DNA from 2 places in the Saccharopolyspora sp. ID03-671 genome. Region 1 is predicted to be linked to the other one. Evidence: riboswitches for the same ligand, from Rfam matches in the RefSeq annotation. Region 1 holds a riboswitch; the other holds the start of a gene.
What was found. Region 1 has a riboswitch for cobalamin ahead of REH65_RS06075 (ribonucleoside-diphosphate reductase subunit alpha). Riboswitches for the same ligand answer to the same signal wherever they lie in the genome.
Positions count from the first base shown of each region.

Region 1 (5,481 bases):
ACCTCCGGCTGCTGCTGAGCGGTCCGGCAAGTTCAGCCGGGCGGCCGATGCCGGACGGCGCGGTCCCCGGGCCAGGCGGGTGGAACCGGATCCACCTCATCGTCGATGATCTCGCTGCCGAGGTGGATCGGCTGCGCGCGGAAGGCGTTGATTTCCGCAACGACGTCGTCCGCGGTCCAGGCGGCCGGCAGGTCCTGCTGCGAGATCCGTCGGGCAACGTGCTGGAGCTGTTCCAGGCCCGCTGAGGCGCAGGGCGAAGTCGGCGGTGTTCTCCCCGCCGTGCTCAACATATAGCGCACCCCGGGGCTTGCGGCAAGGCCCCGGGGGTGGTGCAAACTCCTTTGAGCATGACCCGTGACCTGCGGATATGGGTGTTCGCGGCGCGGTTGGCCTGGGGGTTTTCGTGACTGATGCGATCGTGGTGGGGGCTGGGCCCACCGGGTTGATGCTGGCCGCCGAGCTGCGGCTGCGCGGAGTGGGCGTGGTCGTGGTCGAGGAGGCCGCCGAACCCACCGGTTTCGTGCGGGCGCTGGGGTTGCACGTGCGCAGCATCGAGATCCTGGACCAGCGCGGGTTGCTGGAGCGGTTCCTGGACGAGGGGACGAAGTACCCGCTCGGGGGCTTCTTCGCGGCGATCTCCGCGCCCGCGCCCACCGAGTTGGACACCGCGCACGGGTACGTGCTGGGCATCCCGCAGACCACCACCGAGCGGCTGCTGACCGAGCGGGCCCGGGAGCTCGACGTGGATCTGCGGCGCGGGTGCGGGCTGGTGGGGCTCGCCCAGGACTCCGACGGGGTCACGGCCGAGCTCGCCGACGGCTCCGAGCTGCGGGGACGCTTCCTGGTCGGGTGCGACGGCGGGCGCAGCACCGTGCGCAAGCTGTGCGGGATCGGTTTCCCCGGCGAACCGTCGCGGGCGGACACGCTGCTGGCCGAGGTGAAGGCGACCGCCTCCCCGGAGGAGATGGCGGCGGTGACGGCCGAGGTGCGGGAGACGCAGAAGCGGTTCGGGATCGGTCCGCTCGACGACGGGTGGTGCCGAGTGGTCGTGCCCGCCGCGGGTGTGGCCACCGCGCCACCGGGGCTCGACGAGCTGCGGAGTCGGCTGGTCGCCGTCGCGGGCAGCGACTTCGGCGTCCACTCCCCGCGCCGCCTCGCGCGGTTCGGCGATGCCACCCGCCAGGCCGAGCGGTACCGGTCGGGGCGGGTGCTGCTGGCCGGCGACGCCGCGCACGTCCACCCCCCGGTCGGCGGCCAGGGCCTCAACCTGGGGCTGCAGGACGCCTTCAACCTGGGTTGGAAGCTCGCCGCCGAGCTCGCCGGGTGGGCTCCGGACGACCTGCTCGACACCTACCAGGACGAGCGGCACCCGGTGGCCGCCGACGTCCTGGACAACACGCGGGCGCAGATGCAGCTGATGGCCACCGACCCCGGATCGCGGGCGGTGCGGCGGCTGGTGGCGGAGCTGATGGAGTTCGACGTGGTCGCCCGGCACCTGACGGAGAAGATCATCGCGACCGAGGTGCGCTACGACCTCGGCGACGAGAACCCCTTGGTGGGCAAGCGGATGCGAGACCTGACGCTGCGCGGCGGCCGCCTCTACGAGCGGATGCACGCCGGGCGCGGGCTGCTGCTCGACCAGACCGGCGGATTGTCGGTGGAGGGCTGGGAGGACCGGGTCGATCACGTCGTCGACGTCGCGGAGGAGCTGGACTCGCCCGCCGTCCTGCTGCGTCCGGACGGGCACGTGGCGTGGGCCGGGGACGATCGCGGCGAGCTCGCCGAGCGGTTGGAGCGGTGGTTCGGGAAGTGACTCATTTCTCGCTCCGACACGCCCATGTTGGTGTTGGACGTCGCCTCAGACCCCACATGTAGAGTGTCGCTCGCTGGTGGTTCACCGGGCCCGCGCGGGTCCGGTGTGGCAACAGGGAACCCGGTGCGAATCCGGGACTGCCCCGCAGCGGTGAACGGGAACGACCGCCGTCATCACGCACTGAACCCCTCGGGTTCGGGAAGCGACGGTTAGTAGGACCGGTCTCGTGGTGGGGAAGTTTTCATGAAAACTTCCCCGCCCCCGAACGAGACCGGACGCCCGTGAGTCCGAAGACCTGCCATCGGCGCGCGCACGACCGTGCGCGCCGTCCGGGACCTCGCGGGAGGGTCCACGCGGACATGCGACGAGCGCTGCCGTCGCGTCCTCGCGTGCTGTCGCCGCCGGTTCCGGGCACGACTTCCGAGCTCGCGAGGAGAGAGTCCCGGTGACCGACACCGCACTGTCCGAACCCATTCCGCTCACCCGGGCGTCCACCGTGGTCGAGCAGGCCTGCGCGGGGCTCGTCGACGTGGACCCGTCGGCGGTGCTCACCGAGGTCGAGCGCAACATCTACCCCGGGATCGGCGAGGCCGAGCTGAGCGAAGCGCTCATCATGTCCGCGCGCACGCTCGTGGAGTCCGAGCCGAACTACTCCCGGGTCACCGCGCGGCTGCTGCTGGACAAGCTGCGCGGCGAAGCGCTCAGCCACCTCGCCGGAACGCCGCGGCAGGCCGACCAGGACCAGATGCGCGACGACTACGCCGCCTACTTCGCCGACTACGTGCGGCACGGCATCGACCTGGGCCGGCTGGACCCGGAGCTGGCGCGCTTCGACCTGCCGCGCCTGGGCGCGGCGCTGGAGGCCGAGCGCGACCTGGCCTTCGACTTCCTGGGGCTGCAGACCCTCTACGACCGGTACTTCCTGCACGACGGCGGCACCCGCTTCGAGCTGCCGCAGGCGTTCTTCATGCGGGTCGCGATGGGCCTGGCGCTGCGCGAGGACGACCGCGACGCGCGGGCCGTCGAGTTCTACCGGCTGCTGTCGTCGTTCGACTTCATGGCCTCCACGCCCACGCTGTTCAACTCCGGGACCACCCGGCCGCAGCTGTCCTCGTGCTTCCTGACCACTGTGGACGACGACCTGCAGTCGATCTTCAGCTCGTACCGGAACAACGCGCTGCTGGCCAAGTACTCCGGTGGCCTGGGCAACGACTGGACCCCGGTGCGCGGCATCGGCGCGCACATCCACGGCACCAACGGCGAGTCGCAGGGCGTGGTGCCGTTCCTCAAGATCGCCAACGACACGGCGGTGGCGGTCAACCAGGGCGGCAAGCGCAAGGGCGCGGTGTGCGCCTACCTGGAGACCTGGCACATCGACGTCGAGGAGTTCCTCGACCTGCGCAAGAACACCGGCGACGACCGGCGGCGCACCCACGACATGAACACCGCGAACTGGGTGCCCGACGAGTTCCTGCACCGCGTCGAGGCCGACGAGTCCTGGACCCTGTTCTCCCCGGACGAGACCCCCGACCTGCACGACCTCTACGGCGAGGAGTTCGCCGAGCGCTACCGCGCCTACGAAGCCGCGGCCGATCGCGGCGAGATCCGGGTGTTCCGGCGGGTGCGCGCGGTGGAGCTGTGGCGGCGGATGCTGACCATGCTGTTCGAGACCGGGCACCCGTGGATCACCTTCAAGGACCCGTGCAACCTGCGCTCGCCGCAGCGGCACGCCGGCGTGGTGCACTCGTCGAACCTGTGCACCGAGATCACGCTGAACACCGCCGCCGATGAGGTCGCGGTCTGCAACCTGGGGTCGGTGAACCTCGCCCGGCACGTCACCGCCGACGGGCTCGACCGCGAACGGCTGGCCGCGACCGTGCGCACGGCGGTGCGGATGCTGGACAACGTCATCGACATCAACTTCTACACGATCCCCGAGGCCGAGCGGTCCAACTCCCGGCACCGGCCGGTCGGGCTCGGGTTGATGGGGTTCTCCGACGCGCTGCTCGCCCAGCGGATCCCGATGTCCTCGCCGGAGGCGGTGGCCTTCGCCGACCGCAGCATGGAGGAGATCAGCTACCACGCGATCGCGGCGTCGAGCCGCCTGGCCGAGGAGCGCGGGCGCTACGAGACGTTCGAGGGATCGTTGTGGAGCCGGGGCGTGCTGCCGATCGACTCGCAGGAGTTCCTGCGGGATTCCCGCGACCTGGACTCCTCGTCCACTCTGGACTGGTCTTCACTCCGGGAACGCGTGCGCTCCAACGGGATGCGGAACTCCAACGTGATGGCGATCGCGCCGACCGCGACCATCGCCAACATCTGCGGTGTCGGGCAGTCGATCGAGCCGCTGTACCGCAACCTCTACGTCAAGTCGAACATGTCCGGTGACTTCACCGTGGTCAACCCGCACCTGGTGGCCGACCTCAAGCGCGCCGGGCTGTGGGACGAGGCGATGGTGGCGGACCTGAAGTTCTTCGACGGCTCGCTGGGACCGATCGACCGGATCCCCGACGAGCTGAAGTCCCTCTACGCCACGGCTTTCGAGATCGAGCCGCGGTGGCTGGTCGAGGCCGCGGCGCGGCGGCAGAAGTGGATCGACCAGGCCCAGTCGCTGAACCTGTACCTGGCCACGCCCAGCGGCCGCAAGCTCGACGAGCTCTACCGGCTGGCCTGGCGCAAGGGCCTCAAGACCACCTACTACCTGCGCTCCTCCAGCGCCACCCACGTGGAGAAGTCCACGCTGCGCGGCACCGACGGCAAGCTCAACGCCGTCCCGGCCGCCTGCTCGGTGGAGGACCCGGAATGCGAGGCATGCCAGTGACTTCCCAGATGAGCACCGCGACCGGATTGGGCGCCATCGACCGCGACGGCGGACGCGTCGACGTCACCGACAAGGCGATGATCAACTCCCGGGCGGACGTCAACCAGCTGCTGCCGCTGAAGTACGGCTGGGCGTGGGACAAGTACCTGTCGGGGTGCAACAACCACTGGATGCCCACCGAGGTGTCGATGCAGGCCGACATCGCGCTGTGGAAGTCCCGCGACGGGCTCACCAACGACGAGCGCACCATGCTCAAGCGCAACCTCGGGTTCTTCGCGACGGCGGAATCGCTGGTGGCCAACAACATCGTGCTCGCCGTGTACCGCCACCTGACCAACCCGGAGTGCCGGCAGTACCTGCTGCGGCAGGCCTTCGAGGAGGCCGTGCACACCCACACGTTCCAGTACATCTGCGAGAGCCTGGGGCTGGACGAGGGCGAGCTGTTCAACGCCTACCGGGAGGTCCCGTCGATCGCCGACAAGGACGCGTGGGCGCTGCGCTACACCCAGAACCTGGAGAACCCGGACTTCGCGACCGGGACGCCGGAGGCCGATCAGGCGTTCCTGCGGGACCTCATCGCGTTCTACGTGATCTTCGAGGGCATGTGGTTCTACACCGGGTTCGCGCAGATCCTGTCGCTGGGCAGGCGGAACAAGATGGTCGGGATCGCCGAGCAGTACCAGTACATCCTGCGCGACGAGTCGATCCACCTGAACTTCGGGATCGACTGCATCAACCAGATCAAGCTGGAGAACCCGCACCTGTGGACCCCCGAGTTCCAGCAGGAGGCCCGCACGATGCTGCGCGAGGCGTGCGAGCTGGAGAACGCCTACGGCCGGGACACCAT
Region 1 covers NZ_CP134054.1:1,283,745-1,289,225, forward strand. Annotated here, with positions in the region: gene REH65_RS06065 (VOC family protein) at 1-245, shown strand, start outside; gene rox (rifampin monooxygenase) at 404-1,813, shown strand; cobalamin riboswitch at 1,874-2,131, shown strand; gene REH65_RS06075 (ribonucleoside-diphosphate reductase subunit alpha) at 2,109-4,634, shown strand; gene REH65_RS06080 (ribonucleotide-diphosphate reductase subunit beta) at 4,643-5,481, shown strand, end outside.

Region 2 (5,481 bases), 3.4 Mb from region 1:
CTGCCGCTTGCGTGGCGCTGCCCGGAGACCCGCGTCGAGCACGCGGCCGGGGCGCCGCGCGGGCGGGGTGCGCGCGACCCGCGCTTCCTGCGGCGGGTGGCGCCGGTGGCGCCGTGGATCTTCCTGTGCCCGACCGTCGGTTTCGCGGTCCTTCCCGCGCAGGTCACCGCCCACGCACCCGGCTTCGAGGTGCTCTACGCGGGCTTGTCGACGCTGTGCGCGCCGGGTTTCGGGGCGGTCGTGCAGCCGTGGGCGCGCCGGATCGCCCGCAACGGGGTGCGGGCCACGGCAGTGTTCGGGCTCCCGGCGATCGCCGCCGGGCTGGTGCTGGCGGCGATCGCGGCGTGGCAGGTGCAGCCGTGGCTGGGGCTGCTGGCCTCGCTGACGCTGGGCACCGGCTACGGCTTCGTGTCGACCTACTGCCTGACGATGGTCGGCCGGATCGCCGGGCCCGCCGAGCTGGCCGGGCTGACCGCGATCATGTGGGTGCTGGCCTACCTGGGCTTCTGCACGCCGTTCGTCATCAGCCTGCTCTCCGGGGTGGTGTCGGTGCCGGTCGTGCTGCTGGTGCTGGCCGGGCTCGCGCTGCTGACGCTGCTGTCAGCTCGCGACGAGGCCGATGGAGATGGTCACGAAGGCCGTCGCGCTCAGCGCGTCCAGCGACTTCGAGACTCGGGGGTTCTTTAGCCGGTCGGCGATCCCGGCGGCCGAGAGCACGATCGTCACCTCCCAGATCGCGGCGAGCAGCAGGAACACCGCGCCCAGCGCGACCAGCTGCAGCGCCGGTTGCGTCGAGGCGCCGACGAACTGCGGCAGGAACGCGAGGCTGAACAGCAGCATCTTCGGGTTGGTGAGGTTGCTGAGCAGTCCCCGCAGGTAGGGGTTGGCGTCCTCCGGCGGCGGCACGTCCAGCGAGCCGGTCTCGCGGCGGGTCAGCCAGTAGCCGCGCACGATCGTCGCCGCGAGGTAGAGCAGGTAGGCCGCGCCGACCCACTTCAGCGCCACCATGACGCCCGGCGCGCTGGTGATCAGCGCCCCCAGCCCGGAGATGACCAGCGCGACCTGCAACGCGCTGGCGGTGTGGATGCCGGCCAGCGCCAGCAGCCCGGCCTTGCGGCCGTGGTTGAGCGATGTGCGCAGCAGCAGGAAGACGTCCACTCCCGGTGTGATGATCACGACGGCGCTCGCCAGCAGGAAGGCGGGCAACGGCGTCAGGTCCAGGAGCACGGCGGAGTCCTCTCCGAATCGGGCAGCAACCGCTGCTGCGTCGCTTGATCAGGTTCATCTCGTCATCCGGTCAGGCGAAATCGGCGGACGCCGGTGGTGGAGGGACCCCGGGTCCGCGTCGCCGCGGGATGGAGGCGCGCCGGTCGACGGCGACAAGCGCGAAAGGATTTGTTTCCGGAACCAAGTTTAACGAAATATTTTCCCGCGAACCTGTGAGTTGCGCCTCGTGATGTTTCGGTGTGCGGGTGATTACGGTGTGTCCGCTCCGCACGATCACCGCGACAGCTGGAGGCACCCGCATTGGGCCGCGACGACCACGGACCGATCGACAAGAACCGGGCGCTGCGCGCGCTCGCCCTCGCCGGAACCGTCACCGCGATGGCAGTCGGGAGCCCCGTCGCCCACGCCGGGCCGGCGATCACCGGCGACGACCAGCCGCAGTCCCGGATCCTCGGCGGCTCCGGCGCCAGCACCGAGGACGCGCCGTGGGTCGTCGCGCTCACCGACCGCTACGGCAACCAGTACTGCGGCGGCACCCTCATCCGCGCCGGTGAGGTCATCACCGCCGCGCACTGCGCGCACGACCCGCTCACCGGGGCCGAGCGCTCCCCGAAGGACATCCGCGTGATCGCCGGGCGCACCGACCTGCGCAGCACCGAGGGCACCGAGGCCGAGGTCGACGAGGTGAAGGTGCACCCCGGCTACGAGGACTTCACCACCGGCGACGACCTCGCCGTGCTCGAACTCGCCACGTCGCTGCCGCAGCGCCCGCTGCCCGTCGTCACCCCCGGCGACACCGAGCCGTACCGGCCGGGCACCGCGGCGCGCGTCTACGGCTGGGGCCGCACCAGCGAGGACGGGCCCGCCTCCGACACGCTGCGCTCCGTGGAGGTGCCCGTCGCCCCCGACGACTCCTGCCGCTCCGCCTACCCGACCTACGACCCGCGCAGCATGTTCTGCGCCGGTTACCCCGAAGGCGGCCGCGACGCGTGCGCGGGGACTCCGGCGGCCCGATCGTCGCCGACGGCAGGCTCATAGGCGTGGTGTCCTACGGCACCGGCTGCGGCCGTCCCGGAACGCCCGGCGTCTACACCCGCCTGGCCAGCTACGCGCCGTGATGCGGGGCGAGTGGTCTGCACAACTCCCGGCGCCCGCGAATGCTGGGATCGGGGAAGCCCTGTGATATCCAGGTAAGGGTGACCCTTCAGCCGCTCGCGACAGCCGTGCAACGCGCCTACACCGCAGACCTCGACGCCTCGGACTTCTACCGGATGCTGCGGTTGCGCGTCGACGTCTTCGTGGTCGAGCAGGAGTGCCCGTACCCCGAGCTCGACGGCCGCGACCTGGAGGACTCGACCCGCCACTTCTGGGTCGACTCCGCCGACGACTACGTGCTCGGCTACCTCCGGCTGCTGGAGGACCCCGACGGCACCTACCGCATCGGCCGCGTCTGCACCGCCAAGAGCGCCCGCGGCCTCGGCATCGCCCGCAAGCTCATGCGCGCCGCCGTCGCCGAGGTGCAGAACTCGCCCGCGGTGCTGTCCGCCCAGACCTACGCCAAGGGCTTCTACGCGTCCTTCGGCTTCGTCGAGGTCGGCGACGAATACCTCGAAGACGGCATCCCGCACGTCGACATGCGCCGCGAACCCCGCCGAGCAAGCGTCACCGCCGGTCGTTGAGGTTCCCTCTTCGTGGCGAGTACTCCGTGTCGGCGTGCATCAGGAGCGGCGCGCGGAGTCCGCGGAGCCGATCAGGTTCCGCTACCCGCACCGCCAAGCTCGTGAAACTGTGAGTTCCCGCGCCGGCGGTTGGGTGCTTGATCTCCTTCTGGGATCATCGAGCTGAATCCGTTTGCAAGGGGTGTTGGCAGGAAGCCGGTGCGAGTCCGGCACGGTCGGCGCCACTGTGACCGAGGAGCGGACCTCCCGCGCGAGCCACCGGGGTGACCTGGGAAGGCCGGAGGGACGTGACGATCCGGGAGTCAGGACACTGCGGCCCCTTGTTCCCGACAGCGGGGCGTCCGCACCCCGAGGAAGGAACCACACCGGCATGTCCGCTGCCCCCCGCTTCCCCTTCTCCGCCGTGGTCGGCCACGACGACCTGCGGCTCGCGCTGCTGCTCAACGCGGTGCACCCGCGCATCGGCGGTGTGCTGGTGCGCGGCGAGAAGGGCACGGCCAAGTCGACCGTCGTGCGCGCACTGGCGTCGCTGCTGCCCGCGCTGGACGTCGTCGACGACTGCCGCTTCGGCTGCGACCCCACCGCCCCCGACCCGCAGTGCCCGGACGCCCCGCACGGCGAGACCGCCACCCGCAAGCCCGCGCAGCTCGTCGAACTGCCCGTCGGCGCCACCGAGGACCGGCTCATCGGCTCCCTGGACCTCGAACGCGCGCTCACCGAAGGCGTCCGCGCCTTCCAGCCCGGCCTGCTCGCCGGAGCGCACCGCGGCGTCCTCTACGTCGACGAGGTCAACCTGCTGCACGACCACCTCGTGGACCTGCTGCTCGACGCCGCCGCCATGGGCCGCGCGCACGTCGAGCGCGACGGCGTCTCCGTCTCGCACGCCGCGTCGTTCCTGCTCGTCGGCACCATGAACCCCGAGGAAGGCGAGCTGCGGCCGCAGCTGCTCGACCGCTTCGGCCTCACCGTGCAGGTCGCCGCCAGCCGCGAGGTCAGCACCCGCACCGAGGTCGTCCGCCGCAGGCTCGCCTTCGAAGCCGACCCCGCCGGGTTCGCCGCCCGGTGGGCCGACGCCGACGCCGAACTCGCCGAGCACATCCGCGCCGCCCGCGACCGCGTCGAGACCGTCGTGCTGCCCGACTCCGAACTGCGCCGGATCTCCGCGCTGTGCGCCGCCTTCGACGTCGACGGGATGCGCGCCGACCTCGTGCTCGCCCGCACCGCCGTCGCCCACGCCGCCTGGCGCGGCGCCGGGGCCGTCGCCGAGGAGGACGTCGAGGCCGCCGCCCGGCTCGCGCTGCCGCACCGGCGCCGCCGCGACCCGTTCGACGAGCCCGGCATGGCCGAGGACCAGCTCCAGCAGGCGATGTCCGACGCCGCCGAGCAGGCCGACGACCAGGCGCCGGAAGACCCGGACGACGACCCCGACGGAGGCGGCGACGGCGGCCCCGGTGGAGGCGGCGAACCCCAGGACGAGCCCACCGGACCGAACGGCGGCGGAGGCGGTGAGCAGCAGGAACAGCCCGGAGGTGGGGACTCCGAACGCTCCCCGGTCGGCGCCGGGCAGTCCTTCCGCGCCCGGCTGCTGGAAGTGCCCGGGCTCGGCGAAGGCGCGCCCGGACGCCGGTCCCGCGCCCGCTCCCGCAGCGGACGCACCACCCGCGCCACCACCGTCGACGGCCATGGCCTGCACGTCACCGCCACCCTCGCCGCCGCCGCGCCCCACCAGGCCGCGCGCGGCCGCAGCGGACCCGGTCTGGTCCTGCGCTCCGACGACGTCCGCCGGGCCCTGCGCGAAGGCCGCGAGGGCAACCTCGTGCTCTTCGCCGTCGACGCCTCCGGCTCCATGGCCGCACGCGACCGGATGAGCGCCGTCAGCGGCGCCGTCCTGTCCCTGCTGCGCGACGCCTACCAGCGGCGCGACAAGGTCGGCGTGATCACCTTCCGCGGCGACAAGGCCGAACTCGCCCTGCCGCCCACCTCGTCCGTCGACATCGCCGCCGCCCGGCTGCGCAGCCTCCGCACCGGCGGGCGCACCCCGCTCGCCGACGGGCTGCTGCGCACCCAGCACGTCATCCGCACCGAAGCCACCCGCGACCCGCAGCGCCGGCCCCTCGTCGTGCTGCTCACCGACGGCAAGGCCACCGTCGGCGTCGGCGGGACCACCGGCACCAAGCAGGCCGTCGACGACTCCCTGCGCGCCGCCCGCGTCCTCGCGAGCACCGGAACCGCCTCCGTCGTCGTCGACTGCGAGAACGGTGCCGTCAAGCTCGGACTCGCGAACCAGCTGGCCACAGCCCTGGGCGGGCCCAGCCTGCGGCTCGAAGAGCTCTCCGCCGAGAACGTCGCCGGAGTCGTCCGGGCCGTCAGCGGTGACAGCGGGTTGGCGGCTTAGTCTCGTTTTGGTTACGAGATTCAACCCTGCGAGTACCGACCCTTCGGTCGGATTGGTACGGTGACGACCAGTCCACCTGACCCCCAGGGGTGGACCTCCAAAGTGCCCCGCGCTCCCAGCGACCCCCAGGCCGGTTGAGCGCGGGGCTCTTTTTTCGACGGGATTACTCCGGTGGCTGGG
Region 2 covers NZ_CP134054.1:5,005,776-5,011,256, forward strand. Annotated here, with positions in the region: gene REH65_RS23200 (MFS transporter) at 1-687, shown strand, start outside; gene REH65_RS23205 (LysE family translocator) at 601-1,227, opposite strand; partial or broken gene REH65_RS23210 (S1 family peptidase) at 1,606-2,345, shown strand; gene REH65_RS23215 (GNAT family N-acetyltransferase) at 2,424-2,906, shown strand; cobalamin riboswitch at 3,053-3,238, shown strand; gene REH65_RS23220 (putative cobaltochelatase) at 3,277-5,301, shown strand.
Region 2: it holds a riboswitch for cobalamin, as region 1 does, so the genes downstream of both, REH65_RS23220 (putative cobaltochelatase) here and REH65_RS06075 (ribonucleoside-diphosphate reductase subunit alpha) in region 1, are expected to answer to the same signal.